DNA from 4 places in the Elizabethkingia bruuniana genome. Region 1 is predicted to be linked to each of the others. Evidence: riboswitches for the same ligand, from Rfam matches in the RefSeq annotation. Region 1 holds a riboswitch; each other region holds the start of a gene.

Region 1 (7,980 bases):
CAATATCTCTGGGGAAGGAAAATTTCGGAGAACTGATTGATCCTTTCAACGGAATGCAGGATTTAAGCGATAAAATTCTTCGCACCCCTTTGGAACCATCACAAACCTATTCTGATGATCCTTTGCGTATGATGCGCGCTATAAGATTTGCGTCTACTCTTAATTTCAGAATTGAAGACAATTCATTAAAGGCTATTAAGCAGGAAGCTAAGCGTATAGAAATTGTATCTATGGAACGCATTATGACAGAGTTCAACAAAATAATGCTTTCCGAAAAGCCCTCTATAGGATTGAGTCTTTTGGAGAAAACAGGACTTTTCGATATTATTCTTCCTGAAATCACAGCTCTTAAGGGGATAGAAGAAAAAGAAGGACAAACCCACAAAGACAATTTCTATCATACACTGGAAGTTGTAGACAATATTTCTGTAAATACAGACAATCTATGGCTGCGTTGGGCTGCATTGCTCCATGATGTAGGAAAAGCGCCTACCAAGAAATTCACACCTGAACAGGGATGGTCTTTCCACGGTCATGAGTTTCTGGGCTCTAAAATGGTAAAAACACTATTCCAAAGACTGAAACTTCCTTTAGGCACTGAAATGAAGTATGTACAAAAAATGGTAAAGCTATCTTCCCGTCCTATTGCCCTTATTACGGATGATACATCAGATAGTGCATTAAGAAGACTTCTCTTTGACGCAGGAAAGGACCTTGAAGATCTTTTCACCTTATGTAAAGCTGATATTACGACTAAAAATTCGAGCAAACAGAAACGTTTCAAGAAAAATTTCGAGTATGTAGAACAAAAAATAAAGGAAGTAGAAGAGAAAGATCATGTACGCAATTTCCAGCCTCCTATCTCGGGAGAAGAAATTATGGAAATGTTTTCTTTAAAGCCCGGTAAGGAAATTGGTATTCTGAAAGAAAAAGTGAAAGAAGCTATTCTGGAAGGAGAAATTCCAAACGAAAAAGAAGCTGCCAGAATTTTTGTTATAGAACAAGCCTCATTGATAGGCGTTGAAATAAAAAAGTAAATAGATAAAGCGTTTCAGAAAATTGAAACGCTTTATTTTGTAGATATTTTAGGAAGGCTAATTATCATACATGGATTATCCTAATTAAAAGAAACCCTGAAATGAATCACACTCAAAATCTAATCAAGGATACCCGCCACAGACCCTGGGAACTGCCAAAAGGAAAATGGCAATATTATCAGGAGTGGAATGATGCTTTATTCCTGCATTTTGAAGTAGATTTCAATTTGCTTAGAAAGCTTGTCCCTGAAAATTTAAATATTGATAGCTTCGAAGGAAAATATTACATCTCTGTTGTGGCCTTTAAAATGGAAAAAATACGTCCGAGAAATCTTCCTTCAGTAGGATTTATTTCAGATTTCTACGAGATAAATGTCCGTACTTATATCAACAATGACGATAAGCAGGGCGTGTATTTTCTTAATATTGAAGCCGAAAAACAACTTTCTGCTTTTGTAGCAAGAACATTATCAGGATTGCCTTATGAAAAATCTGAGATCAAACGCAGTACTGAAAGTTATAGCAATAGAAATACAAAAAAGAGATTCTCTCTCATAGCGAACTTTGAGCCTCGTGAAAGAATAGAGAACAAAACAGCTTTCGATTTATGGTTAACTGAGAGATATTGTTTATATCTTATCAAAGATCAGAAAACCTTAAGATATGAGATACATCACGCAGAATGGCCATTGCATTCTGTTAATCATTCAGATTTATCTTTAAATTATGGTTTTGAGGCAATTAATTTAAATGCTGAAAAAGTTATTGCCAGCCACTACTCACCCGGAGTAAAAGTACTTTCCTGGAAAGCAGAAAAGCTCTAAACTAAATAAACAGAAAATAAAACCCGCATCAGAATCTGATGCGGGTTTTTAATGTATCAATTAGAAATTAAAATTAAGCCTTGTAAAGACATAGCGTCCGTTCATTCCGAACTGCGATGTAGATCTGGTATATACAAACTGATCGTTATTAGAAGATACCGGAAGGTTTCTGGAAGGATACACATCGAATACATTATTGGCTCCGAGTGTTAAACTGATATTTTTTGTAAATCCATAAGCTACAGAAAGATCTGTAATTACTCTGTCGGACATAATCTGGTGAGTATCTGGTTGTACAATTATATCTGCACCTGTAACTTTACCATAGTAAGTGTTTCTTACATACACATCTAACTTACCAAATTGTAAAGTATGTGCAAGACTCGCCTTCACTCTCGGTACAGCCTCCTCCAAGTAAACTCTGGATTTTTCAGAAAAATATACATTATCCAAACCTGCATTATGCAATAAATCTGATGAATGAATATCTCCTACTCTTTTCGTTTTATTCAGGTTAATCGCAAAATCATTTTTCAAAGAGAATCCAGGTGTTTTATAGTTATGACTGATTACAATATCTACTCCACGGGTCTCAGTATCTATAGCATTAGCAAAAAACTGAGCTCCATCAACACCTAAAGCATTCATAGTGTTGTTTACTTCTTGTTGTTCAGGAGTAAGATTTGTTCCTTTAAACTTAGAAAATAAGTCTGTAAGTACAATTCTGTTCTTTACTTTAATCCAATAGCCATCAGCTGTAATATTCAGGTTTAAGGCCGGGATTTTATAGGTAAATCCTGCACTTACAGATTGAGAGGTTTCCTGCTTTAGTTTCGGTATGCCAAAACCTCTTGCAATTTGAGAGTCATTACTAAATGTTCCTACTTCCTGAATTTCTCCTATTGGATTTCCAGGTATTGTAACATATAAGCTGGATGTTGTATTATAATAAATCTGGTGAATAGATGGCGCTCTGAATCCTGTAGATCCAGCAAATCTAAAGTTAAGATCCTTCGTCAACTTTATACGTGAAGCTAGCTTGAAATTTACCGTATTCCCAAAATCTGAATAATTTTCATAACGTACAGCTCCGTCTACCAATAACCAGTTGGTAAAGTTAACTTCTGCATCTGCATAGGCAGCATAAGAATTACGATTTTTACTTACTGCATTCACACTTCTGTATCCGCTAAATACCTGTGATCCTCCAGGCAATGCATTACCAAAAAAGTCTGTTGGTCTTAGTTGATTTACATAGTCTGTAACCGGATTTCCATTAATATCATAGGTTAGATAAGAAGCCGGCTCCCCTTCATTTATTTTAAAATTCTCATGTCTTTGCTCACCACCAAAAGCAAAGTTTAATCCCTCAAAAACATCAAACTTCTTACTAAAGTCCAGGTTTATTGTATTTTGTAAAAATCTAAGTCCCCCTGCTTTAAATTTACTCGGAGAATTAAATCTTAAACTGGTATTTCCTGTATTACTAATTGTATAATCAAAAGAGTTTTGCCCAAAAGTATTACTAAAATCTACATTCCAGCCATCCCATGTTCCCTTTACACCTGCAGAAAGCGATACATCCTGTATATCTGTATTAATCTTAGGTAAATAACCATCTAAATAAAGCCCTGTAAATGTTCTGGACTGATTTGGCTTTCTAAAGAAACCTCCCGAAGTTCCGTATCTGTATCCATAGCCACCGAATGTATATACTTTCCAGGTATCACTTAACGGGATTTCAGCATTTACAAAAATCTGATTGTTGTTCAGCTTGGACTGCCCAACCCACATATTAAAGTCACGTCTGTCTTGTCCTCTGTAGGCTAATTCCTGATCTGTATAATTATTTCCTAAAAGCCCCTGAAGTGTCGAAATATTACCAGCATTCTGAATTTGTTGCTGGTAGGCATTATCAAAATAATTTACTTTTTGTGCATACTGTTTTATAACTCCAATCAATTGTTGCTGTTGCTGGCTGTTAAGCTGATCCATACGTGTAAAATATGATGAAAGGTTTACACCTCCTTCAGCAGCTCTCTTTTCAATAGCATTATAGGCATTGTATATATTTCCGCTTTCAGCACCTGCTCTGAAAGTTGGATTACGATACTGGGAAGAAAAAGTCACATTAACAAATCCTCCTTTTTTACCCACTTTAGCACCATAGTTTAAATCCACCTGAATCTGATCACCATCCCAGTTGCCTGTATGATTCTTGGCTGCATCTGTTAAGTAACCGCCATAACTAATCTGTCCTGTAAGTTTCCCTGTATCTCTTTTTAACTGTAAATTCATAACCCCGGCAATAGCATCGGATCCGTATTGTGCAGAAGCACCATCACGCAATACCTCGATTCTGCTTAAAGCAAAAGAAGGGATAGCATTAAGGTCTGTTCCTACAGTACCTCTTCCGGGAGAACCATTTACATTGATTAAAGCTGAAGTATGTCGTCTTTTACCATTAACCAACACCAAAACCTGGTCTGGTCCCAGGCCTCTTAATTGTGCCGGATCCAAATGGTCAGTACCATCTGCATTGGTTTGTACTGTAGATGTAAAAGATGGTGCTACAGCATTAAGAATTTGGTTAATATTGGTTTGTGGTAATACTAAAGATGTTTCTTTAAGATTGAAAACATCCACCGGAACCGGGCTATCTGCTTTGGAGCGCCCTCCGGAACGTGAACCTACAATAACAACCTCATCAATATTTTTATCTTTAAGGCTGTCCTTTTTTGTTTCCTGCCCATATACCTGTCCAAAACCGACAAAAAACAGAACAGAAGCTGTAAGTACAACTCTGGATTTTTTTTCAGTCAAAATGTTTTTCTTTATCATATTCTAATATTTTTCGATTAAAAAACCTCATTAGTAAAGCTAATGAGGCATTGCATTATATCTTTACTTATTTTCCCTTTCGGCTGAATGTAACACCTTACCTTTCGGCAGGTTGTCAAGACTTCATAGGTTCAGTTCCCTCCGTCTTTCTTAATAAGCTATTAATTCTGTGAAATAATTTCGGTACAAAGATATAAAAAATCTAAAATACTACAAATCTGATAGGAGTTATTTTATTCTTTTATTTTTGACTTAAACTTTGACTGAAATCTATCCCATTCATCTCTTGTCTTTATCGTTTTATAAGCTTCTGTAGAAATAAGGCTCAGATAGGGTTCCATTTCTTTCGGGGTAAAGAACCCCATAAGATTTGTAATCTGCATATAATCTTCGTCCATAAAAACCGTAGATGGGTAAGAGTATATATTCATGAATCTTGCAAACTCATGCTGCACTCCTCTGCCCGGTGTTTTTTTAAAATTAGGATTGTCAAAATCTCTTCCGTTAAAAAACAATTTTTCTTTCCCTTCAGCATTAAATTTTACCGGATAAAAGTTATCATTGATAAATTTAGAAATAATTGGGTTTGTATAAGTCTGATTGTCCATCATTTTACAAGGCCCGCACCAGTCTGCATAAAAGTCAATTAAAATCTTCTTAGGCTTTTTCTTCATAGCATCCATAGCATCAGTCATCGTCATCCATTTAACCTGACTATATCCAAAGCTTATAAAAAGTATACTGAAAAATAAAATTATTCTCTTCATCTTATTCAAATTTAGGCATTGTTGTGAATATATTAACGCACTTCCTGCATTAATTTTTTCACCAATGGCGATATCAAAATCAGTACCACACCTGCAATTAATGCATAGACTCCCAACATTTTATATCCTTCTGTATAAGTCATTAATGATTCTGCCGGTCCTGCATTTTCTTTAGCCTGAGCCATTCCTGCACCAATAAGTCCCGCAACATACTGACCATATGCAGAAGCCAGGAACCACATCCCCATCATAATCCCTTGCAGCCTTGCCGGGGATAATTTTGTCATAATCGATAATCCTATTGGTGACAAACAAAGCTCACCAAATGTAATAACCAATAATGCCAGAGTAAATATATTAAGAGAAGAAACTCCATTAACAGAAAAGAATCTTGTCGCAAATAATACATAATACCCTAATCCTAAAAATATAAAACCTAGTCCAAATTTGATAATCGTATTGGGTTCAACTCTTTTTTTACCTAACCACAGCCATAATAACCCGAATAAAGGTGCCAATAAAATAATAAAGAAAGCTCCTCCCGAATTATTTACTCCGTTGGGATCTGCTGTAATACCCAGCAAAGAATCATTCAGGTTTTTAGCTGCGAAAATACTCATAGAGCCTCCGCTCTGCTCATAAATTCCCCAGAAAATAATGGAGAAGATAATAAATACTAAAGCTGCAATTAATTTCTTTCTTTCAGCAACCGTAACTTTGGTCATCTCATAAAACAAGTAGATTAAAGTTAGTGGCCCGATTGTGTACATAAAATAATCGGTATACTCGGTTTTGGAAACCATAATCTGAATAAGAGGAATGAATAATAATGTTCCTCCATATACAGCATATTCTGCCCATTTAGGCAACGGTTTTGTTTTTACAATAGCATCAGGATGCCCTGGTTGTAATCCAATTGGTCCTAAGCGACGCTTTGTAAAATTAAAATTGATAAGACTGGCTAACATTCCTATAGCTGCCAAACCAAAAGCTACATTCCAACGGTGCGGTTCCTCGATTACGGAAGAAAGCATATAACCTTTCCCTATAGCTACACAAACATAACCTCCCAGAAAAGCGCCCAGATTAATTCCGGCATAAAATAAAGAGAAACCAGCATCTGTACGGTGGTCTCCATCTTTATAAAGCTCTCCTACCATTGTAGAAATATTTGGTTTGAAAAAACCAGTTCCGATAATGATGAAGGCTAATCCGAAAAAGAAAAATTTGTGGGGATCTATTGCCAGAAGTATACTTCCAACAATCATTAAAGAACCTCCCCAGAATAAAGATTTACGGAAACCTAATATTTTGTCCGCAAAAAGTCCGCCTACAAATGTAAACGCATATACAAATGCCTGCGTGGCACCATATTGTAAATTTGCCTGCACTTCTGCAAAATTTAGCTGGTGTATCATAAAAAACACCAACATCCCCCTCATTCCGTAGAAACAAAAACGCTCCCACATTTCAGAAAAGAAAAGGCTCCAGATCTGTCTTGGATATTTTCCTTTAAAATCCTGAATTTGTTCTAATGTTAAACTCATTAATCATTACATATTTAATTAATCTCCGTGAAGTTGTTTTTTAATAAAAAACAATCCGACCAAATTACAAAAAAACCTCTGATTGCTCAGAGGTTTTTATAATTATCTTCTAGTGAATAGGTCTAATTTTATTTTATACCATTCATCATTTTCTTTAAAAGAGGTGATATTAAAGCTAATACTACAGATGCAATACCACATAGTACAACAAATACCATAAAGAATTCAAATAAGTTATGAATCTCAAATCCGGCAAAAGTATGATTCTCTAACGGGATCTGATTCTTCGTTAACAAATCTGTCTGCTCTGCTGTAAGCGTAACCTTCTTGTCTAAAACATCCTGAAGATTAACCCCCAATTCCTGGGCTTTTTTGAATTTATCTCCCGTAGCAGGAAGGATAGACCCTAAAATACCTGCTAAAGCATAACCAGCAGCGTTAGAGATAAAGAATACCCCGTATAACAATGAAGCAAATCTCTTAGGAGCTAATTTACCTACCAATGAAAGTCCGATAGGAGATAAGCAAAGCTCACCGCAAGTCTGGATAAAGTATAGTAATATTAACCACTTAATAGCCAGTAATCCTGAACTACCAAGATCTTTTACATTGTGTGCAATAATAAAGTAAGACAATGCAATCAGTGCAAGTCCAAATGCTTGTTTCAATGGAGAAACCGGCTCTTTACCTGCAGCTCTTAACTTATCCCATAATAAACTGAAAGGTACCGCTAAAAGAACTACAAATATTCCGTTAAAGATCTGCACCATAGATGCAGGCATCTGCCATCCGAATAAGAATGTTCTGTCTGTCTGGTTAGAAGCTATAAAGGTTAGTGATGAACCTGCCTGTTCGAATGCAGCCCAGAAGAAAATAATAAAGAACGAAATAATATAGATTACTAAGATTCTCTGTGTTTCTACTTTTGTAAGTGTTTTATCTAATAAAATAAGAACAGCAAGCG
Region 2 (7,980 bases), 1.7 Mb from region 1:
GAACTTTTTATATCTCAGTAGACCTTCACGTCCTTTTAATCCGTCCCATTCGAATAACTGATATCTTATATCATTTGTATCAAATAAATCTTTAAAGAACGGATCTGCCATAAAGCTATAATAGTAACTACCGGAAGAAGATACATCCAGATAGTGGAATGCATAACTTTCACTAGATTGCTCTTGCGTTTGTCCATGCCCCCAAATCCACTCGGAGTTACCAATATCGTTGAAACCTTCTGAATATTTTTCAGTTGGCATAAAAGCATATCCTGTTCTTGCTGTATTTGCAGCATCAGCAGCTTTCAGCCATTCTCCCGTATTCAGGTAAGTTCTCGCTAAAAGCCCATTAACAACAGACAGATCGATCTTATCTTTGTTGTTTCGCTTATAGCTTTTCAGTAAATTTTTAGCATCCAGAAGATCACTTTTTATAAGGGTATAAAGTTCTTCGAGACTCGCTCTATTATTACCTACCGAATTAATAGTAGCCGGCTGGGTATAAATTGGCACTGTTAAGGCTGTTTTGTCTTTCTGATAGCTAAACTGATAAAAACTTGCCAGATTAAGGTAACAAAAAGCTCTGAAAGCTTTTGCCTGTCCTTTTACCTGATCTTTCTTTTCCTGTGAACCTTCTATATTATCTATTCTGCTGAGCACATTGTTCATGTTGTTTATTGCAGAGTAAAACAGATTCCAAACAAATAAAGTACGTGATCCGGTATTATTTACAAGATCTGTAAATGCATAAGCAGAGTTGAATCCATATTTATTAGTCAGTACCGCAACATCACTTCCCATTGCATCACTTGCTCGAAGTACCGTAGAGTAGCCAATATTTGCATAGGTAGTTCCGTCATCATTAAATTTTGCCCAGGCCCCATTAACTACCGTTTCTGCATTATCCGCAGTTTTAAAAACCTCTTCTTCATTTGCCTGGTTAGTAGGCGCTGTTTCCAACTCACTCTCACAACTTATAAAAACAGAAGCTGCAAAAGCCAGAAACAATGTATATTTTATTTTTGTCATGTCTTTTATTTTTAATTAAAATGTTGCCTGTAATCCGAAAGTCACTGTTCTCATTGCCGGATATCTGTAATAGGTTGTTCCGTCAACTGTCTGTTCGGGATCCATTCCTTTATGTCCGTAGAATGTTAATAAATTCTCGCCCTGCAGGTAAATTCTGAATCTCTGAAGTCCCAGATTAGCGAAAGTATCTTTCGGCAACGTATAGCCTATACTCACATTTTTAAGTCTTGCATAGGTTCCGGAATAAAGGAATCTGGTTGATGTAGAAGTCCAGTTATTGGTTGTGGTACTAAGTGCCGGAACATCTGTATTTCGGTTCTCAGGTGTCCATCTGTTCAGTATTTCTTCACCCCAAGCTCTTCCTGCAGTATTCCCGTTTGACAATAGCATTGTATAATCGCTATCCAGGATTTTTCCGCCTATACTGTATGATAATAGTGCAGAGAAATCGAAGTTTTTATAGGTTATAGACGTACTAATACCTCCTATCCATTTAGGCAGCGAGGAGCCTTGCAGCATTTTGGTTGCTTTGGAATACTCTGAAGTTGTTCCCTCTACTATATTTCCGTTAGCATCTGTCGTTTGTGTTATCCATAATGGAGCTCCGTTGTTAGGATCCACTCCTGCCCATGTCGGAATAAAGAAGTCATATACAGATCCTCCTACCTGCAGTAGCTTTGTTCCACTAACAATAGAACCTTTTGGTAATTTTGTAATCTTATTTTTTGTAGTAGTAGCATTGATATCCAAATCCCAACGGAAATTTTCTGTTTTTATGGGTGTTGTCTGCAGGCTAATCTCGAATCCGGTATTCTGCAGCTCACCAATATTATCGGAATAACCGTTGAATCCTACAGATGGTGCCAGTGGCATTGTAAATAATAAATCTTTACTCTGTCTTTTAAAGTATTCTACATTACCTCTGATTCGGTTATTCAGAATAGCAAATTCTAATCCTACATTCAGGTTCAGGTTAGTCTCCCATTTCAAGTCTGGTGTTGGTAGTCTGCTTGCAGCAGTCCCTCCTTCACCAAGATTGTTATAAAAAGCATATAAACTCTGATATGCGTACAATGTACTTAGTCCATCATTACCTTGCCCTCCATAGCTGGCACGCAATGTCAACTGGTCAAAAAAGTTCAGATTCTTCACAAAATCTTCGCTCGAAAGTTTCCAGGATCCACCAACTGACCAAAATGTTCCCCAACGATTTTTAGGAGAGAATCTTGAAGATCCGTCTGCTCTTACTGATCCGGCCAGGAAATATTTATTCTGATAATCATATTCCACTTTACCTAAGAAACTCAATAATGATCTCTTATCACTATTTCCGCTAAATCCACCTAATAGTGCTGCGGCATCTGGCTCATAATATCCCGGCAGAGAGAACTGACTTCTGTTACCTGAAATAACCTGATACTCATACTGGTAAAATTCTTGTCCTGCCAATACATTAAAATGGTGCTGTCCAAATTTTTTATCGTAGGTTAAAATATTACTGGTTGTATAAGAAAGCGTTCTGTCACTACTTTTGGATACGGACCCACCAGTTTCTTTTCCTTGCCCTAAAAGTAGGTTGGTGTAATAATGTGTATTAAGACTTACTAAATCCACAGACAAGCTTGATTTGAATCTAAGTTCCGGAAGGAAAATAAATTCTAAGAATCCTTTACCAGAGAAATTATCAATTTTTCTTTCATTTTTATCCAGAGGAAGTGTTGCTGCTGCGTTCTCATTCTGTAAAGCACTGGTAGGTCTGTATTTACCAAAATCGTATATTCTGTTTCCATTTTTATCCAAAACATAGCTTCCATTTTCATTCCTTTCATAATAAGGATAGAATGAAGGGATTACCCTGGCAGCATTTATCACATTGTCTGTTCTGGAATCCGATGCAGGTGGTGCCTGCTGAAGCGTATTAACGTAGCTTAAGTTGGCTCCGGCATTCAACCAGCTTTTCACTTGTGAGTTTACTTTTAACCTGGCACTGTATCTTTTAAATCCGGATTCTATAGCCATCCCTTTCTCATCCAAATAACCCAGGGAGAAGAAATAGTTTCCTTTTTCATTACCTCCACTTAAGTCTAAATCCACCTGGCTTCTTGATGCAGTTCTTTGTAACACGTCGCGCCAGTCATCATTCCATAAAGCGGTAGCTCCTGGCAACAATTTACCATCCAGACCAACCGGTTTAGGATAAGCAGGACCGTATGGATTAATCCCTAAACTGGAAATAAGATTGTCTGTTGCCATTTGTGCCGCCTGGCTCTGAGAAATTTTAGGGGATACATAACCGTTCCTTAGAGCTTCCCAGTATAACTGAAAGTACTGATCTGTATTTACCTGCTTATAATCTTTTACAGCACGCCCGGAAAATCCCTGGCTAATATTGAAGTTAATTTTTGACTCTCCTTTTTTTCCGGATTTAGTGGTAATTACAATAATCCCATTTGCACCTCTGGAGCCATACAGCGCACTTGCCGTTGCATCTTTTAGCACACTGATAGATTCTACATCATTAGGATTTATAGCATTTATATTTCCATCATAAGGAATACCGTCCACTACATAAAGCGGAGAACTGGATGCACTTATAGAACCAATCCCTCTAATTCTGATTGCCGCTGTTTCACCTGGTTGCCCTGAAGCACTCACAGCCTGTAATCCAGGAACCTGCCCTTCCAAAGCTTTGGTAATGTTGGTAATTGGTCTGGTTTCAATTTTGCTGCCGGAAACTGTTGCCACAGATCCAGTATAGCTGGATCTCTTTGCCTTTCCATAAGCAACTACTACTACTTCATCAATTTCTTTTTCCCGAAGAGAGTCTTTCTTCCCTTTTGTATTCTGACCATAGATCCCTGAAACCCCCAGGAAGAATACCGCTACCCCTATCGGTATTCTAATATTAGCTTCTATTGCTGATTTTATAAACATATTAATATTTTTTAATTATCTATCAAAAAAATTCCCTTTGCATAATAGACAGCAAAGGGCATTTATAAATACAAAATACCTATTGCTTATCTTTCCTTAAAGGCTGAATGTAACACCTTGCATCGAGCAGGTTGTCAAGATATCATTGGGTCAGTTCCCTCCATCTTTCTTTATAAGCTTGGTTATAATTATGCGACAAAGTTATAAACATAACATCTATCAAACAAGTAGATTTTTAGATTTGTTAAGAATTTTAACTAAATAGAAATTGAAAAATTCATAAAATACTGTTAAATAAAGCAATGAGGAAAATCCAATAAAATTGAAAACTGATAAATATCATGTAAAATAAGTATTTAACAAACGATCGTTAGTAATAGGTGAACACAGCATGTTATTTACAGTTAATTTCAGGTTTTTAGCCTCATTAATACATAATAGGTATTGGATTTTGGTTGTTTTTGTAAAAACATCTAAATTTATCCTATGAAAATATTAATTGTCAACGGCCCGAACCTAAACCTTTTGGGAACAAGGGAGCCTGAAATATATGGAACAACCTCTATGGAGGACTATCTACAAGAGCTGAGACAAGAATTTGTTCAGGATGAGATATTGTATTACCAGTCAAATATTGAAGGGGAGCTTATCAACAAAATACAAGAAGATGATTTCGATGCCCTTGTTGTTAACTTTGGAGCTTTCACCCATTATTCTTATGCTTTGGCTGATTGCCTTAAAAATATTCGAAAGCCTAAAATAGAAGTTCATATCAGCAACATATACAAGCGTGAGGAATTTCGTCAGAAATCGGTAACAGCAACATATACCGATGCTATTCTTTCAGGATTTGGAATGAAGGGATACAGACTGGCTTTATTGCACTTACTCCACTAAAAGACATCTACTTTTACAAATACAAACAAAAAATCCTCAGTTAAAATTAACTGAGGATTCTTAACTTAAGAAAAGTTTATCTTAAATCACTTCTGCTTCTTTTCTTGGAGCTCCTGCTAAGATGCTTTCATCTTTAATATCATCGAATCTTTCGAAGTTTTTATGGAAAGCTGATGCCAAAGATCTTGCTTTCTCAATATAAGCATCGTAAGAATCCCAGCTGTTTTCCGGCAGCAACATAGACTCGTCGGAAACACCTTCACATGATACAGGAATCTGTACCTTAAAGATAGGACTTTCTTTGTAATCTACATCATTTAATTTACCATCTAATGCAGCGGAGATAAGAGCCCTTGTATCTTTAAGGCTCATACGCTTCATTTTACCATTGAAGCCTGTATTTACCAACCAAACTTTTGCATCTGCACTTTTTATTTTTTCAGATAACATTTTCCCATATTCAGTTGGGTGAAGAGGCATAAACGCAGCACCGAAACATACAGAGAATGTAGTTTGTGGTTCTGTTACTCCAACCTCAGTACCTGCAACTTTGGAAGTATATCCTGAAATAAAGTGATATGCTGCCTGCTCCGGAGTAAGTCTAGAGATTGGAGGCAATACACCAAATGCGTCAAATGTCAGGAAGAAAATATTTTTAGGATTCTTTCCGATAGAAGGAACCTGAATATTGTTAATAAAATCAATCGGATAGCTTACACGTGTATTAGGTGTAATGCTGTCGTTTGTATAATCTGCCTCACCATTCTCATCAAAAAATACATTTTCAAGAATAGCACCTGGCTTTATTGCACCATAGATATCTGGTTCTTTCTCTGCAGAAAGGTCAATAGCTTTAGCATAACATCCACCTTCAATATTGAATACAGTATTATCCGGAGTCCATCCGTGTTCATCATCACCGATTAGTTTTCTGTTAGGATCTGCTGAAAGGGTTGTTTTACCAGTACCTGACAGACCAAAGAAAATAGCTGTTTCTCCATCTGCTCCGGCATTAGCTGAACAGTGCATTGGCAATACATTCTGCTGAACAGGTAGTGTAAAGTTAAGTGCAGAGAAAATACCTTTTTTCATTTCACCGGTATAAGCTGAACCACCGATCAGAGCAATCTTTCTCTTGAAATTAAGAATAGAGAAATTATGTTGTCTTGTTCCGTCTCTTTCCGGATCTGCTTTAAAGCTTGGTATACAAAGAATCAACCAGTCGGTTTCACCAAAAGATTCAAGTTCATCTACCGTAGGGCGGATAAACATATTATATACAAACTGATTAGACCAAGGGAATTCGGTAACTGCAGTAATTTTTACCTGGTAGCGCTTATCTGCAACAGCGAACGCTTCTCTTGCATATAAAGGAATCTCGGAAGCATATTCTGCTACTCTGTCATATAATGCATCAAATTTTTCACTGTCAAAAGGAAGGTTTACTTTTCCATCCCACCATACTCTGTCTGCAGTAACTTCATCTTTTACGATGAATCTGTCTTTAGGAGAACGTCCTGTAAATTCTCCTGTGTTAATTGCTAAAGCGCCAGATTTTGCAACAAAACCCTGTTTGAGATTAACAGTTTCCTGTACCAGTTCTTCTGGAGACAATTGCCATTTAACATTGTCATTTTTAATTCCGAATTTTTCTAATGATCTCATTACTTTACTTTTCAATTGGCTAAAGTTAATAAAATTTAATAAGTAGCCTCAATGATATTCATCATCTTACAAAAAAGTAAACAAAATACTGATTATCAGAAAATTAAATTTTCATAAGAAAAGAAATTAGGGAATCCGTTATGCAGAAAATAGTTTTCGTAATCACAGAATTTTGTGGTCAAAATGAAATCTCCACCCCATGCACCCAAACTTTTGAAGAACGAAGGGGCATTTTTGAAATATTTTTCTTTAACTGTGGGTATTTTAAGGAAATTGCTCATAGTTTTTTCATGATCTTCCATTATAAGCGAAAAATTTTCTAAATTTTCACTTATAAGAATCTTATCAGTAAGCTGTGAAAAATAATGAATTAAATCCTGAGATTTTTCCATCTGCTTATACATCGTAATTCCTTCACGCGAGTCTTGCTTTTTGTTCAGGTGAACGAATAAAAGCTGGTCTTTGAAGCTTGGTGAATAATTTACAGTTTCAACAGTTTTCTTTCCACCATTCCGGGTATAAATAATTGGAGATCCGGCTTTCGCTACTGCGATATCATAACCACTTCCCCCTAAAGCAGTATCATTTAGGACAAATGCATCTACATCTCCCCAGTTTGCCACGTTATTCATAAGGGTAGAGCTGCTGCCCAGTCCAAAGTTCTCGGGAAACTGTACATTAGATTTCAATCTATAAGAATCATCATTGGATAATTTTACAGAATCTAATTCTTTAAGTGTTTTAAAAATTTTAAGAATAAAATCAGAAGCTGATTCTATATTGGTTTCCAAAATGCTAAGATTATTGTAATCTATACAAGTTTTTAACCACAACTTTCCCTCCCGATATGTTTCCCAATGGATTTGAGATTTATGATCAGCGATTATTTCAGCTGAAAGATCCTGTCCTAGTTTGGTCGGAATAGCCAGAGCTTTTGCTCCGTCCAGAACAAAATACTCGGATGTCAGTAATAATTTGCCGTGAGAGAAAAAATGTTGTTTATCCAAAATGGGTCATTAAAGAAGAGACACAAATTACTTTGTGCCTCTTTATTTTTATTCTGATTAAAATGCAGAAGATGTTTCGACTGCCGAATCTATTTTTTTGATCAGCCCTTGTAGGGTTTTACCTGGTCCAACCTCAACAAAGTTAGTAGCTCCGTCTTTTATCATATTTCTTACAGACTGTGTCCATTTTACTGGTCCTGTAAGTTGCTTGATAAGATTTTGTTTAATCTCTTCAGGATCAGAAACCGCTGTAGTCGTAATATTCTGATATACCGGAATAATAGGCTTGTTGAATTTTGTTGTATTAATAGCTTTTGCTAATTCTTCCTGAGCCGGCTGCATTAAAGGAGAATGGAAAGCTCCGTTTACCGGTAATAATAAAGCTCTCTTGGCACCAGCTTCTTTTAGCTTGACCATAGCTTCCTCAACAGCCTGGGTTTCACCAGAA
Region 3 (7,980 bases), 1.6 Mb from region 1:
AATTGATACCAAAAAACTTACCGGATGGAGACGGATTCTTAGTTTTTTTGGCCCCGCACTTTTAGTTAGTATTGGCTATATGGATCCTGGTAACTGGGCAACAGACCTGGAAGCCGGTTCCAGATTTGGTTACAAACTATTATTTGTGCTTCTGCTTTCCAATCTTATGGCCTTGGTATTACAAAGTCTTTCAGCAAGGCTGGGTATTGTAAAGAGAAAAGACTTAGCACAGATTAATAAAACAATATATCCCCGAAAACTTAATTTCATTCTTTATATTCTGGCAGAAATAGCCATTATTGCGACTGACCTGGCAGAAGTACTCGGAATGGCATTAGGTCTGAAACTCTTGTTTGGAATAGATCTGATCTGGGGTGTTCTTATCACTTTTGTAGACACTTTATTAATACTATATCTGCAAAAATTGGGTGTAAGAAAAATTGAAAGCTTTATCCTTGGGCTAATCTTTATTATTGCCGGGGCATTTGTTTTCCAGCTTATCCTTTCACAGCCGGATATTGCCAGCATTACCGGTGGACTAGTTCCCAAAAAGTTAAGTACTGAAGAGCTTTATATATCCATAGGGATTATTGGTGCTACAGTAATGCCACACAACCTGTATCTCCACTCTTCGCTTGTACAATCCCGGAAAATAAACGATGATGAAAAAAGCATTAAGGAATCGCTGAAATACAATTTCTGGGATTCTGCAATATCATTAAACTTCGCTTTCTTTGTGAATGCAGCAATTCTTATTCTGGCCGCCAGCACATTTCATAATTCCGGTAATCAGGAACTCAACTCCATTACTGACGCCTACAAAATGTTGGCTCCAGTTCTGAATAATAATTTTGCACCAGTTGCGTTCGCTATTGCACTAATTGCAGCAGGTCAGTCTTCTACCGTTACAGGAACACTGGCAGGACAAATTGTTATGGAGGGTTATCTGAATATTAAAATCAACCCGTTTATTCGTCAGTTAATTACCAGATTACTGGCTATCATTCCATCTATTTTAGTTATCATACTCTATGGAGATGACAAATCGGAATCGCTATTGGTTTTCTCTCAGGTAATATTAAGCTTACAACTAAGCTTTGCTATTATACCTCTTATCTTTAGTGTAAGCTCTGAGAAGATTATGCAGAACTTCAGAATCGGTCTACCGTTACGGATCACTTCCTGGGGTATTGCAATACTAATATGCGGGCTTAATTTGTTTTGGCTGGTATCTTATACTTTTGAAGGTTTTAGTAATCTTTCCTTTGGTATAAAACTGTTGCATATTCTCGGAATTGTAGCTTTTATAACGCTCCTGTTTTATACATGTTATTATCCGCTTAAAAAGGAAAAATCTGCCTAAATGTCCTAAAATATATTTTGGCGTTATCTTTGTGAAAATGATTTTAAAATATATCAATAATGGACGAAAATAAGGAAATACAGGCAGAAGAGACTACGCCAAATGAAAATATAGAGAACAACGATACTACATCTACTGAAAATTTGTCAGCAACTCCGTCAGTTGAGGACCAATTGGCAGAAGAAAAAGATCGTTATATCCGCCTTTATGCTGAGTTCGAAAACTATAAAAAGAGAACCACCAAAGAAAAGATGGACTTTTTCAAATATGCTAATCAGGATCTTATGGTTTCCATGCTTGCTGTTTTAGACGATTTTGAAAGAGCTATAAAGGAGATTTCTAAAAATGGCAATCCTGAAGACCTTAAAGGTATAGAACTTATTTACCAGAAATTTAAAGGTAAATTAACTGAAAAAGGCCTTGTTACTATCGAGGTACAGGCAGGAGACAGCTTTGATGTAGACAAGCATGAAGCTATTACGCAGATCCCTGCTCCTTCAGATGATTTAAAAGGTAAAATCGTAGATGTTATAGAGACTGGTTATATGCTTCACGATAAAGTAATTCGTTTCGCGAAAGTAGTAGTAGGAGCATAATTCCAATATAATTCTGAAGTAAGAAAATGACAAAAAGAGATTACTATGAGGTATTAGGCATTAGCAAATCTGCTTCTGCTGATGAGATCAAGAAGGCTTACCGTAAAATGGCTATAAAGTTTCACCCGGATAAAAATCCTGGTGATAAAGAAGCTGAAGAAAACTTTAAAGAGGCTGCTGAAGCCTATGAAGTTCTAAGCGATGATAATAAACGTGCCCGTTATGACCAGTATGGTCATGCTGGTGTTGGCGGAGCAGCTGGTGGCGGCTTTGGCGGCGGAATGAACATGGATGATATTTTCAGTCAGTTTGGAGATATATTCGGTGGACATTTTGGCGGCTTTGGTGGTTTCGGCGGCGGCGGACGTCAGCAGGTAAAAGGAAGCAACCTCAGAGTAAGAATAAAATTAAACCTTGACGAAATGGTAAATGGTACAACCAAAACCATCAAGGTAAAGAAAATGAAATTGGCACCAGGAGTAACTTCTAAAACCTGTCCAACATGTCAGGGAAGTGGTGTACAAATGAAGATAATGAACACTATGTTCGGACAGATGCAGACGCAGACAACCTGCGGAACCTGTAACGGACTAGGGAAAGTTGCAGACAAAATTCCTTCAGGAGCTAACGAACATGGTCTGATAAAAGATGATGAGGAAATCAGCATCAACATACCAGCGGGAGCAAGAGATGGTATTCAGCTGAATGTTCGCGGAAAAGGTAACGATGCCCCTTTTGGCGGAACTCCGGGAGATCTTTTAGTTGTTATTGAAGAAGAAGAAGACAACACTATAAAGCGTGAAGGTGATAACCTGCACCAGGAACTTTATATATCTTTTGCTGAAGCTGCATTGGGGACTTCTAAAGAAATTCCGACAGTAGGTGGAAAAGTAAAAGTAAAAATCGATGCCGGAACTCAATCCGGGAAGATTCTTCGTTTAGCGAACAAAGGATTACCAAGCATCGACAGCTACGGAAAAGGTGATATGTTTGTACATATTAATGTATGGACGCCTCAGAAGCTTTCTAAAGAGCAAAAAGAATTCTTCGAAAACCAAATGGAATCTGATGAAATGATTCCTAAACCAACAGGAAAGGAAAAAACTTTCTTTGAAAAGGTAAAAGACTTATTCAATTAAGTTATACATAAATCAACTTTACAATAGCCTGCTTTTTTAGCAGGCTTTTTTATACATAGTCCTTGAATCATTCAGCCATCATAAGACTTTTACCACTCATGGTTCATTAAAAATGTTAAACTTATCTAAATATTAATGCGACATTATTGCATTTATAAATAAAGATATTATATTCGCAACTAAGTTGCATTTAAGAAGATAATATTATTCCTATTTTTAAAACCGATCTGTTATGATGTTTCCACAAGTCTTAAAAAATACGTCTTATCTTAATTATCGTAATGACGATGTCCTGTCTCATTTTTCCTGTTTGTATAATCTCCCCGCTGAAGAAATTGAAGAACTTTTTCAGGAAACAAAAAAATATATCGCAATTTGTACACAGCCCGGAATATATATCAATGACGACATGCTGATTATAGAAGAGATGTGGAATAGCTTTATTGTATTTACTTCTGCCTATACCGAATTTTGTCAGCGTTTTTTCAATCGCTTTGTCCATCATACACCCTTGCAAAAGAAGAATGAAACTGAATACATTAATTCCCAAATCATTTGTGCAGAAGCTAAAAGAGATGAATCCACACGAAAAAAAGAATTACTAATGAATACAGTCTATGTATTGTGTGGAGAAAAAACCGTTTCAAAATGGTTCAAGGAATATCCGGAAAAGTATACAAAGGAATATATAAGAGCTATACAGAGATAAAACTTATACTCTGCGATTACAACAAAATGAAAACTTGATATAACAAGATTTTATTCTTGCAATTTTCACTAGTCTATTTTCTGTCCAACCTATTACAAACCCATATTACTTATTTCTTGCACTGGACAAATAGTAATGCCAAAGCATCATTGTAGCTATAGTACGGTAAGGTTTCCAGTTTTCACTAATACTTATTATTTCTTCTCTTGTAACAGAAGATTCGAGCTTCTTTAGACGTTTTAGTGCATTTACCGCTGCCAGATCAGCAATAGGAAAAAGGTCTGTGCGCTGCAATACAAACATGAGGTAAACATCTATTGTCCAATTTCCGATACCTTTGAGTTTAATAAGCTGATCCCGTATTTCCTCATTTGTTATTTTTTCAAGTTCATGCAGTCTTACCTCTTCATTTATAAGAGCCCGGGCCAATCCTCTAATGTAAGTGGATTTCTGCCGGCTTACAAAACAGGCTTTCATTTCTTCATCAGTAAGTGTAAGAATCTTTTCGGGAGAAATATCTATAAGCTTTTCTCTTAGTTTATTCAAAGTAGCCAATGCTGATGCTAAAGAAACCTGCTGTTCTAAAATGATATGAACAAAAGTTTCAAAACTATTATCCCTTGTCCACATTGGCGGATAGCCATATGCATCCACAATATCTTTCAAATGATTATCATTATTAGCCAGCTCATCACAAATTATCCGGAAGTTTTCAGAAGTAAAAGTAGAAGATGTATTCATTGTACATTTATTAATCGAAAAGAGAAGGTATTGTGTATTTATTTTCCAGATTTAATAAAATAGTTTTATTGGCGATACCTCCGGCAAAACCAACCATATTACCGGAAGCTCCAACTATTCTGTGACAAGGAACAATAATAGAAATAGGATTTTTATTTAATGCCCCACCTACCGCTCTTACAGCTCTGATGTCTCCTAATATCTTTGCCAACTCACCATAGGTTGTGGTAGTACCAAAAGGAACGTCCAATAAAGCTTTCCATACTTTTTTCTGAAATTCGGTGCCCGAAAAATCAAGCGGGATATCAAAAACAGTCCTGGCCCTTGCAAAATATTCGGTTAATTGTTGCTCAGTTTTCAGAAGTATAGGATTTTGATCATCTCTTTCCGGAGCAGATAATTTTGTCCGTTTATAGTCCTCCCCTTCCCATAATATAGCTGTAAGGCCTATATCTGAAGCGATAAGCCTGATTATCCCAAGTGGTGAAGGCATATCCTTGTATGCTAATTTCTGATTGTCTTCCATTTTTTATGATTTGCCCGCGAATTCAGTTCTATCTATTCACACTGCATATGCAATAAATTCAATATATTAAGCCTGATTCAAATTTATTAAACTTTTTGCAGTTTCTAAAACAGCTTCCATGTTGCTTATTTACTACAACCTCAACAGTATTTTTATTATTCTAAAGAACGCAACCTTTTTCCATTATTAGCATCTTATTTAGAAACAGGAGCCATCCTGTCTAGAACACCAACCAAATATTTAGATATGATACCAAAAGGACAAAATATTTTTAAAATACTCGCGTTTCTGATTGTTTATAATATACTGAAAGTGTGTCATAAGATATTTAATCTTCATCCTGATGCATGTGAATAAATCATTGTAAATCTTAATGATTTCTATACTCCTCTTCAACAATATTTTCATTAATATGGTACATAAAAGTACTGATAGCCAAGCCTAACAGTTGAAAACAAAATAAATCCTATCAAAAAGGTATAATTTTATTTCCATGATGCATTTTTATTTCAAAAAAAGAAATATATTTGCACCATAATTATCAAGAACTTCAAGAGAAGTAGCAACCTGCAACAACAAGCAAGGTGCTGAAATAGATAAGCCGATATTTCGGAAAAAATGTTGTATTCTATTTTCATTTTGTTGAGTTCTTGTGTTAAATAAAACACATTAATGAAATATCAAAAAAGAAATTTCCGATTACTTATTCCGTTTACCGAGTTAATACTTTTAGGCGCTTTTATAGCACCCTATTATTCTTGTATTTTCCTCACACCAGTTACTCTGCTTTTAAGCACTATTACTATTCTCCGATTGATTAAAACAAAAGGAATGATGCACAGTATGTGCTGTTGCTTATAAATACAAAGCTACAAATCACCCTTACAGGAAATCTATCTTGTTTCTCATGATGATGGGGCTAATAAATCTGTTAGCTTTCATTACTATTAATTATCAATCCAAAACGGCTCTGAAATATCGGGAGCTCTTAATCAATATCAACCTTATGAAACGACTATTACATAAAACTATTATTGCTTCATTAACCTCTGTATCGGCCATTTACTATGCGCAAGACAGTTTACAAAAAGCCAAAACATTAAACGAAGTTGTACTCCTGGGAACCCGGAGTTCCAGTCGTACAATCGTAAACTCTCCGGTACCTGTAGATATTATTGAACTGTCTAAAACTTTGAAAGAAGTACCACAAAATTCGATATCCAGCACACTTAATTTTATTGTCCCTTCATTTACTTCTACCTCTCATACTGTAAACGATGGAACAGACTTTGTAGATCCTGCACAAATCCGTGGATTGGGACCTGATCAGGTGCTGGTTCTCCTTAATGGAAAAAGAAGACATCAGTCATCTCTGGTCAATGTAACCCTAACTCCCGGAAGAGGATCTGTAGGCACTGACCTGAATGCAATTCCTGCTTTTGCTTTGGAAAGAATTGAAGTCCTGAGAGACGGTGCTTCCGCTCAATATGGCTCCGACGCAATAGCTGGTGTTATAAACCTTGAATTGAAAAAACGCTTAGGCTTCTCGGGACAGGTATATCTTGGCGGGTATGCATCTTCCGTTACCAATAATCATACCGGTGGCGTGGATGGCGAAAATATAGGATTAGACCTTAACTACGGTACCAGAATTGGTAAGAAAGGCTTTATCAATTTTACCTCATCCTTGCAATACCGCGATCCTTATTCAAGAGCCGGAGAGCAACAAGCTGATCTTTTTAACGGATACAACGCTATATCTTATCGCGCTGCACAGGACAATATTAATATAGACGGTCTGTACAAAAACATCAACAATACACCGAATACAAACCAGATTATTAATTATATCCATCAATACAGTAATAAGGTCGATTATTTCTCTGCAGGAGAAAAACAAGCTATTCAGAATGCCAGCAGCATACCTGCACTTCAACAGTTATTATCTAAAGATTACACTACTCAGGAACTCGCTTATCGTGGTCTTGAAAGAAGTGACTTTAACATGAGAATCGGTCAATCACGATTGAAAAGTGCACAGCTCTATTTCAATACAGAAGTTCCGATCAGTGATCAATGGAAAGTATTCTCCTTTGGTGGCTATAGCCTGAGAAATGGAAATGCAGGAGGCTTCTATCGCTTCCCAAACAATCCGAGAGCAGTTACAGGCCTATATCCTAATGGTTTTTTACCTCAGATAGAATCTACTATTTATGATTATTCTCTTGCAGCAGGTGTTAAAGGTAAATGGAACGACTGGAACATTAACCTGAGTAATACTTATGGTCAAAACAATTTTAAATTTGGAGTTGCCAATACTCTTAATGCTTCTTTACTGCAAAATTCACCAACTTATTTTGAAGCAGGAAGTCTAGGCTTTCTTCAAAATACATTAAATCTGGACTTTCAGAAAAAATTTGATGTGTTAAAAGGATTAAACTTAGCCTTCGGTGGCGAGTATCGACACGAGAAATACAGTATCACTCCGGGGAAAGCAAATTCGTATCAACAATATGACATATTTGGAAACCCGGTTACTGAAAGAACAGCAGTAAAAGATATTCCTACAGATTTTTTTGGCACTGCACGTCCCGGCGGTGCGCAGGTTTTTCCGGGATATCGTCCTGAAAATGAAGTTTCCAAGGGAAGAAATAGTGTAGCAGCTTATCTTGATGCTGAATTGGAAGCAACAGATTGGCTCTTCCTGGAAGGAGCACTTCGCTATGAAAACTATACAGACTTTGGCTCAACATTCAATTACAAACTAGCTTCCAATATCCGGATATCTCCAACGTTTAACTGGCGCCTTGCCGGATCTACAGGATTCCGGGCTCCTTCGCTGGCACAGTTATACTACAGTTCTACTTCCACTCTTATCAATGGCGGAAAAACTACTCAGGTAGGAA
Region 4 (7,980 bases), 1.8 Mb from region 1:
TACCGGAAGAGATATGAGTTGTCCCATGAAAAGAAATTCCTTGCCTCCGCGCAGGAAAGTTATCAAAAATCGCATCAATATGCTTTGTTGATAAAAGAGCCTGCTGCCCAGAAAAGATCATTAATTGCTTATTATCTGAATTATGGTGTAATGGTTAATACTGTAAAACCTGTAGATTATAATAAGTGTCTGGAATTGTACAATAAAGTACTATCATTGAATAAAGACGATGACAATTTTGAACAGTTTACAACATTTGCTTACAATAACATTGGCTACGTATATGAGGCAATGGGGAAAAATGAACTGGCAAAAGAATATTATTTAAAAGCTTATTCTTTGTCAAAGGATGACAAGGAGATCTTTCTGAGTGATAAAATGGAGATTCTTGAAAATCTTTCACGACTGCACGAGAAGATTGGCCAGCCGGAAAAGGCCCTTGTTTATGAACGGGATGCCAAAAATTTGATTAAAAATTATAGCGAAGAACAGTCTCATAATACAGCTAAAACATTGGACGTCTTTTATCAGGCACAGCAGAAGAACCAGCAAATACGACAACTGGAAGAGAAGAATAAAATGTTTAATAAGCGAAAATTTCTTTATCTGGGAATTATTCTCCTTTCTATAGCTACTATAATATTTCTGATTTCTACCCTTAGATATAAACAAAACCTGTTGGTAGCCGAAAGAAACGAATCAGAACTTCTGTTGCAACTTGAGCATGAAGAAAAAGCCCGTATGAAAGCAGAGCAGGAGTTGTGGGCTATACAACAGGAACAGCTGCAGAAACAGGCATTGGCAACGTCACTTCAGTTGAGCCAGAAAAATACTTTCATCAATGAGCTGAAGGAAAAGGCTAAAGACATAAAAGATTTTAATCTGGATCGTATCCTAAAGGAAGAGCAATCTTCCGATACCAATTTTAGTGCGATACAAAATATTGTGCAGGAAGTACATCCTAATTTCTTCAAGCGACTGAATGAAGTTTCTAAAAGTAAACTGACCAATCAGGATCTGAGGTATGCAGCTTATATTTACCTGAATATGGATAACCTGCAGATAGCGAATGTTCTGAAAGCAGATCCCAAAACAGTTAGAATGACTAAATACAGACTAAAACAGAAAATAGGCTTGGGCAAAGAAGAAGATCTGCAGGCTTTTATTCAAAACCTGCAGTTATAATAAGTTACTTTTTTTAAGCTCTTGGCTGCAATAATTTTGCAACTAATGCTGTCCACCCGGTCTGGTGTGAAGCGCCTACGCCGCGGCCTGTATCACCGTGAAAATATTCATAAAACAGAATATAATCTCTGAATTCAGGGTCACTTTGTAATTTTTCATAGTCACCATTAAAAGCTCTTCTTCCACTTTCATCACGAAGAAAAATCTTGCAAAGTCTTTTACTTACATCCTCAGCAATTTCATTCAGATGATGCATTTCGTTGCTTCCTTTAGGGTATTCGATTTTATAGTCATCCCCAAAATAGAAATGAAAACGCTGCAGACTTTCTATAATCAAAAAGTTTATCGGGAACCAGATAGGTCCGCGCCAATTACTGTTACCACCAAACATATCACTGTCGCTTTCTGCAGGTAGATATTTTACGGTGTAATCATTTCCACCCGCATTCAACTGAAAAGGTTCTTTTTCATAAACTTTAGACAGCGCTCTGATTCCGTAATCACTCAAAAACTCTTCAGGGTCAACCATTCTTTCCAGGATTTTTTTCAGACGATGTCCACGCAAGATACTCAGCAAATGCTTGCGTCCCTGTCCTTCAACATCGAAATGCGAAACCAACGCCGCTAGCTCGGGTTTATGGGATAGTACCCAATCCATCCTTTTGGCAAAATTAGGAAGCTTTTCCAGATAGTGGTGTTCAATTACTTCTACCGCAAACATAGGGATAAGTCCTACAATACTGCGCAAACGGAGATCGAAACTTGTTCCGTCGGAAAGCTGTAAAACATCATAGAAGAAACCATCCTCTTCATTCCACAATCCCTGTTTGTCATCCCCAAGGCTGTTCATCGCTTCAGCAATATACAGGAAGTGTTCAAAGAATTTTGTGGCCATATCCTCATATACAGGATTGTATAGTGCTAATTCCAGTGAAATACGTAGCATGTTCAAAGAAAACATAGCCATCCAACTCGTACCGTCAGCTTGCTCCAGGTGTTCTCCGTTGGGGAATACCGTGTTCCGGTCGAAAGCACCAATATTATCCAGGCCAAGGAAGCCTCCTCCGAAAATGTTATTTCCGTTCATATCCTTACGGTTAACCCACCAGGTGAAGTTCAATAACAATTTCTGAAATACAGATTCCAGAAAGTACAGATCAGGCTTGCCGTGTTTCTTCTCATCAATTTTAAATACCCTAAAAGTTGCCCATGCATGTACTGGCGGATTTACATCACTAAAATTCCATTCATATGCCGGCAGCTGTCCATTAGGGTGCATGTACCATTCGCGGGTGAGCAGCAAAAGTTGTTCTTTCGCAAAATAAGAATCTACAAGACTTAGTCCCACACAATGAAAAGCTAAATCCCAGGTTGCATACCATGGGTATTCCCATTTATCGGGCATGGAAATAATATCTTTATTATTTAGAGTTTGCCAGTCTTCATTCCGGATATAGTAGCGGGATTCCGGCGGATGGATTTCATTAGGATCACCTTTTAGCCATTTGGAAACATTGTAATGATAGAACTGCTTGTTCCACATCAATCCGGCAAAGGCTTGCCGCTGAACTCTGCGCTTATCTTCGTCCGTTACATCTTTTTGAAGCTGATTATAATAATCTTCATTTTCTGTTACCCTGTCTCCGAATATCTGATCAAAATCTGCGAAAGGATTTTCCTGCTCGGTACCTAACCGGAAACGCCAGGATTTCTTTTCCCCAGGAAGTAAAGACGTTTCAATCTTTAAAGCTGCCTTTGTTCCTTTCTTCTCAGGATTAATAGTTGCTGTATTGTTTGTCAGAATATACTGATTGATTCCGTCTTTGGCAAAAGGTTCAGAATCATTCCACTGATAAAGCCTTTCTGTATTACTTTCATTATTACAAAACATGCTTTCACAAGGTATTTCAGTAAATAACTTTTTAATCAGTATTTCCTGATGATCAACTTTAATTCCGTTAAAATCTACCGAAAGCTCAGGTTTGTAATTGTCGTATCCCCAACACCAGGTATTCCGAAACCATAATGTTGGGAAAATACTCAGTGGAGCTTCTTTCGGTCCTTTATTCTCAACAGTGATTTGAATCAGAATATCATGAATATCGGCTTTAGCATATTCTATTGTAATGTCAAAATATTCATTGTTATCAAAAATACCTGTATCTATAATTTCATATTCCCGTTCGGCCTTTCCTCTATTCCTGTTAGTTGTTATAAGATCCTCGTAAGGGAAGGCATTCTGCGGATACTTGTAAAGCATCTTCATATAGCTGTGCGTAGGGCTGCTTTCCAGATAATAGAAAAGTTCTTTTATATCTTCACCATGATTCCCCTGGCTGTTACTTAGTCCAAAGAAACGTTCTTTTATCATTTTATCCCGGTGATTCCAGAAGCCTAAGGCAAAACATAAAGTCTGATCCTGATCACTTATTCCTGCAATGCCTTCTTCTCCCCAGCGGAATGTTAATGCTTCAGCTGAGTCATGTCCCGTATAGTTCCATGCATCACCATTTGCACTATAATCTTCCCGTACTGTTCCCCATTGTCTGTTACTTACATAAGGGCCCCATATTTTCCAGTCAGGATTTTTTAATCGGTTATATTCTTGTGTCATGTTTTTATTTATAGTTCATCATAGTAGTTAGTCTCAAGTCGTTAATTATAAAGTTATTAATACTTTTTCTAACTTCATAATACCTACTCGTACTTAAAGTTATCCTCCGGTTGAAAAGCTTTCAAAAGTGGTCATACCACCGTCTATAAAAATACTGGCACCAGTGATGTAATCCGAGTCATCACTAGCCAGAAAAACTGCCAGTTTCCCAATGTCTTCAGGTTTTCCGATCCTGTTATAGGGTATAAGGTTCATCAGTGAATTGTATGCTTCCGGAGTATTCCACGCATTGGTATTAATAGGAGTCTGAATTGCTCCGGGACATATGCTGTTTACTCTTATTTTATCAGCTCCATATTCCTGAGCCAGAGTTTGCATCAGCATTCTTATAGCACCCTTACTGGCTGCATAATTAGCGTGCCCGGCCCAGGGAATAATTTCGTGAACGCTGCTGATGTGGATTATTTTTCCTCTTGCTACGGATTTTGCAGGGTCTATGTCTCTTCTTAAAAATTCTCTGATGGCTTCACGGGCACAAAGAAACTGCCCGGTAAGATTAATGTCTATAACTTGTTGCCATTGCTGGAGAGTCATATCTGTAAACTTTGCGTCTTTCTGCACCCCGGCATTGTTGATCAGGATGTCCACGGTACCATATTGCGCAATAACATCCTGAAACATTTTTATAACTTCATCTTCTTTACTTACATCACACTGATAAGTTATTCCGGAGCCACCATCATCAGTAATTTCTTTTAAAATTGCCTCGGCAGCAGGCTTAGATGATTGAGATGAGTGATTGATAATAACTGTAGCACCCGATGCTGCAATACATTTGGCGATGCCACTACCGATACCACTGCTGGCACCCGTAATAATAGCAATTTGATTTTGGAGCTTCTGTTCCATATTTTTATAATTTGTGTTTGTTGGTGAGGTCTGAGATACAATTTTACAAACCGTATGCAAAATTTGGATACCAAATACCATAACAAATGTATAAATTTGTTCATCAAAAAGAATTTTAAAAAATCTTAAATAATGAAAATAGAACTGAACAGAATTGATGATAATTATCTGTTTGAATTAACCAATCAGAGAGGGCATAAAATTATTTTAGATAATACGTCTGAAGACGATCCACAGGGAGTTAGCCCAATGGAATCAGTGCTAATGGCATTGGCCGGATGCAGTAGTATAGACATGGTTTCTATTCTGAAGAAACAGAGACAGGAAATTACCTCTTTTTCTGCTGATGTAGAGGGAGAACGTGTACAGGTAGAGGATGCTAAGCCTTTCCGTAACATTCATGTAATATTCAAACTGGAAGGAGAGATTGACGGTAAAAAAGCAAACAGAGCTGCTGAACTTTCTTTTGAGAAATATTGCTCGGTTTCTAAATCGCTTGATCCACAAATTAAAGTTACCTGGGAAGTTTTGGTAAACGGAACTTCAACAAAATAGAAATACATCTCGTACTAAAACAATAATGGGCAATAGGTGATTAATACTTTTAGAATTACTTATTGCCCATTACTTGTTATGGACAATTAACAAGTATTTTTATCTTTTTTTTGCAAAAATCCATATTGTTTGTATCTTTGCAGCCAAGATTAGTTCTTTAACACGATTGAAAATGTTATCAGGAAAGGCCGAGGGAATAGACCCTATGACGCCTTAGCAACCCTTCGCTTGCCGAAGAAGGTGCTACATTCTACCACTATGGGATAGATAACGTTACTGAATTTCTTTCAGCCTTTTCTGGGCATTTTCAATTTTATAGGATCAAAAAATATAAAATTGAAAGATTATCTTAAAACCATTAATATTAAAAACTTTACTACCCAATCAGGGAAAGTATATGATATTCCATTAACCTATGAGGTTTTCGGACAAGATTTGTATACGGCTCCTGTAGTGTTAGTCAATCATGCCTTAACCGGAAATTCTGCAGTAACCGGAGAATTGGGTTGGTGGAAAGAAGCTATTGGTGAAGGGAAACCCGTAGATACCAACACTTATACAATTCTGGCATTTAATATTCCCGGTAACGGATATGATGGTTTTCTAATAGACAATCCTAAAGATTTTGTAACTAAAGATATTGCACGATTATTCCTGCAAGGATTAGAAGTGCTGAATATTAACGAACTCTATGCTATTATTGGCGGATCATTAGGAGGAGGAATAGGTTGGGAAATGTTGGGGTTGAATAATACTCTGGCTCAGAATTTCATTCCGGTAGCGACAGACTGGAAAACCTCAGATTGGTTATATGCACAATGTCTGGTTCAGGATTTTTTACTTACACAATCCGATAAGCCTTTACAAAAAGCACGTATTCACGCGATGCTTTGCTACAGAACGCCGCAATCTTTAAACGAAAGATTTGGTAATAAAATCCATGAAGATAAGGAACTTAGAAAGTCTGAAGACTGGCTTAACTTTCATGGAGAGAGGCTTAATGAAAGATTTACATTGTCCGCTTATAGTATGATGAATCAACTTCTTTCGACTATTGAAACCGTTGAGGTAAACAGTGCGTCTTTCGAACAATTAGCGGCCATAAAAGCAAATATATTTATCGTTTCAGTAGACAGTGATCTATTCTTTCCGGCATCGGAAGATCACCAGACATATACTGAGCTGATTAAAATAAAAAATAACATAAAGCATTTCATCATAAACTCTGTTCATGGGCACGATGCTTTCTTGATGGAATACGAACAATTGAATAACATCTTACACAATATATTTAAAAAGTAACATGAAGGTTTTAAAATTTGGAGGAAAATCTCTGGCAAACGGATTAGGTCTGGAAAAGACATTAGAAATTATCAAGCATAAAAAAGCGAATGAAGAAGATATTTGTGTAGTAGTTTCTGCAAGAGGAAATGCGACAGATGAGCTGATTGCGTTATTGGAAAATGCCAGAAACGGACAGTGGGAAGAAGAAGACTGGATTAACTTTAAGGAAAATCAGTTAAAAGCAATTCCGCAACAACAGGATATTCTGGATACTGATTTCCATAATCTGAAAAACTTCTTTGCAGGTGTTAAGTTGTTAAAGGATTATTCTTTGAAAACCAAAGATGAGGTACTAAGCTTTGGTGAAGTTATTTCGGCTAAAACATTGGTGCAGGTTCTTATCAATGAAGGACTTTCTGCCAAGTTTGTAGATGCCCGGAGTTTCTTGATTACTGATGATCGTTTTGGTAATGCTATTCCTAAAGACGAAATCTCTGAAAAAAATGCACAAGCTGCGTTCGAGGAGTTCTATAGCAACGGAGCTATTCCGGTTGTAACAGGATTTATTGGCGTTACCGAAGAAGGAGAGACCACAACATTAGGAAGAAACGGAAGTAACTATTCAGCGGCTCTAGTGGCTAAATTTATCAATGCAGAGATCTTAGAAAACTATACACATGTAGATGGTGTTTTCTCTGTAAATCCTGAGCTGGTAGAAGATGCCCGCCATATAGAAAACTTATCCTTCCAGGAAGCAAATGAGATGGTAAACTTCGGAATGAATGTCCTTCATGATAAAACGATTTTACCTCTTATAGATAAAAATATTCCGCTCAAGATATTGAATACCTTCAAAGGAATAGATCAGACAGGTACTCTTATTTCCAATGATAAGAACAATACTTCTGTAAAATCTCTGATGCTTCAGGAAAACAAATCACTTGTCGTTTTCGAAGGGCGAGGATTATTGGGAAAAGTAGGAATTGATGCAAGATTTTTCAGTGCATTACACCGTGCAGGAGTTAGTGCCGGAATTATCTCTCAGGGATCTTCCGAAAGAGGAATGGGAGTAGTGGTAGATGAGAAAGATGCTCCAAGAGCATTGGAAGCACTCCGCAAAGAATTTGCAAGAGACTATGATACCAAAGATGTACAGAGTATCCACAGTATTGATGGATTAAGTGTAATTTCTATTATCGGACAGAAAATGTCTCATTTTAATCAGTCGTACAACGCACTGATCAAAAATCATGTAGAACCTTTATTAATAAGTAATACGGTATCTGGAGCTAATGTTAGTATCGTAATAAGCAAAGAAGATACAAGCAAAGCTCTGAATATTATTCATGGTGAGTTGTTCGAAAATCCGAAACAAATCCATCTGGCTATTATTGGACACGGAACAGTAGGGCGCGCGTTGATTAATCAGATCC

What was found. A riboswitch is a leader RNA that binds a small molecule or an ion and turns the genes downstream of it on or off. The one in region 1 is predicted to bind S-adenosylmethionine.
Region 2: linked by a shared signal. The riboswitch ahead of AYC65_RS19130 (SusC/RagA family TonB-linked outer membrane protein) and the one ahead of AYC65_RS11210 (TonB-dependent receptor plug domain-containing protein) in region 1 are both predicted to bind S-adenosylmethionine.
Region 3: linked by a shared signal. The riboswitch ahead of AYC65_RS03795 (TonB-dependent receptor plug domain-containing protein) and the one ahead of AYC65_RS11210 (TonB-dependent receptor plug domain-containing protein) in region 1 are both predicted to bind S-adenosylmethionine.
Region 4: linked by a shared signal. The riboswitch ahead of AYC65_RS19720 (alpha/beta fold hydrolase) and the one ahead of AYC65_RS11210 (TonB-dependent receptor plug domain-containing protein) in region 1 are both predicted to bind S-adenosylmethionine.

What each region holds. Positions count from the first base shown of each region.
Region 1 covers NZ_CP014337.1:2,401,721-2,409,700, forward strand. The annotation lists gene AYC65_RS11200 (CCA tRNA nucleotidyltransferase) at 1-1,037, shown strand, start outside; gene AYC65_RS11205 (YqjF family protein) at 1,139-1,861, shown strand; gene AYC65_RS11210 (TonB-dependent receptor plug domain-containing protein) at 1,922-4,702, opposite strand; SAM riboswitch class I at 4,767-4,862, opposite strand; gene AYC65_RS11215 (thioredoxin family protein) at 4,936-5,469, opposite strand; gene AYC65_RS11220 (peptide MFS transporter) at 5,502-7,016, opposite strand; gene AYC65_RS11225 (peptide MFS transporter) at 7,145-7,980, opposite strand, start outside.
Region 2 covers NZ_CP014337.1:4,095,535-4,103,514, reverse strand. The annotation lists gene AYC65_RS19135 (RagB/SusD family nutrient uptake outer membrane protein) at 1-1,029, opposite strand, end outside; gene AYC65_RS19130 (SusC/RagA family TonB-linked outer membrane protein) at 1,045-3,963, opposite strand; SAM riboswitch class I at 4,047-4,142, opposite strand; gene AYC65_RS19125 (type II 3-dehydroquinate dehydratase) at 4,450-4,860, shown strand; gene pckA (phosphoenolpyruvate carboxykinase (ATP)) at 4,942-6,525, opposite strand; gene AYC65_RS19115 (GYDIA family GHMP kinase) at 6,621-7,532, opposite strand; gene fabD (ACP S-malonyltransferase) at 7,590-7,980, opposite strand, start outside.
Region 3 covers NZ_CP014337.1:784,202-792,181, reverse strand. The annotation lists gene AYC65_RS03825 (Nramp family divalent metal transporter) at 1-1,363, shown strand, start outside; gene AYC65_RS03820 (nucleotide exchange factor GrpE) at 1,423-1,959, shown strand; gene dnaJ (molecular chaperone DnaJ) at 1,986-3,098, shown strand; gene AYC65_RS03810 (glycine-rich domain-containing protein) at 3,331-3,807, shown strand; gene AYC65_RS03805 (DNA-3-methyladenine glycosylase family protein) at 3,913-4,548, opposite strand; gene AYC65_RS03800 (methylated-DNA--[protein]-cysteine S-methyltransferase) at 4,559-5,074, opposite strand; SAM-I-IV-variant riboswitch at 5,608-5,703, shown strand; gene AYC65_RS03795 (TonB-dependent receptor plug domain-containing protein) at 6,081-7,980, shown strand, end outside.
Region 4 covers NZ_CP014337.1:4,221,598-4,229,577, forward strand. The annotation lists gene AYC65_RS19700 (tetratricopeptide repeat protein) at 1-1,185, shown strand, start outside; gene AYC65_RS19705 (MGH1-like glycoside hydrolase domain-containing protein) at 1,199-3,799, opposite strand; gene AYC65_RS19710 (glucose 1-dehydrogenase) at 3,899-4,708, opposite strand; gene AYC65_RS19715 (OsmC family protein) at 4,841-5,263, shown strand; SAM riboswitch class I at 5,436-5,537, shown strand; gene AYC65_RS19720 (alpha/beta fold hydrolase) at 5,600-6,565, shown strand; gene thrA (bifunctional aspartate kinase/homoserine dehydrogenase I) at 6,567-7,980, shown strand, end outside.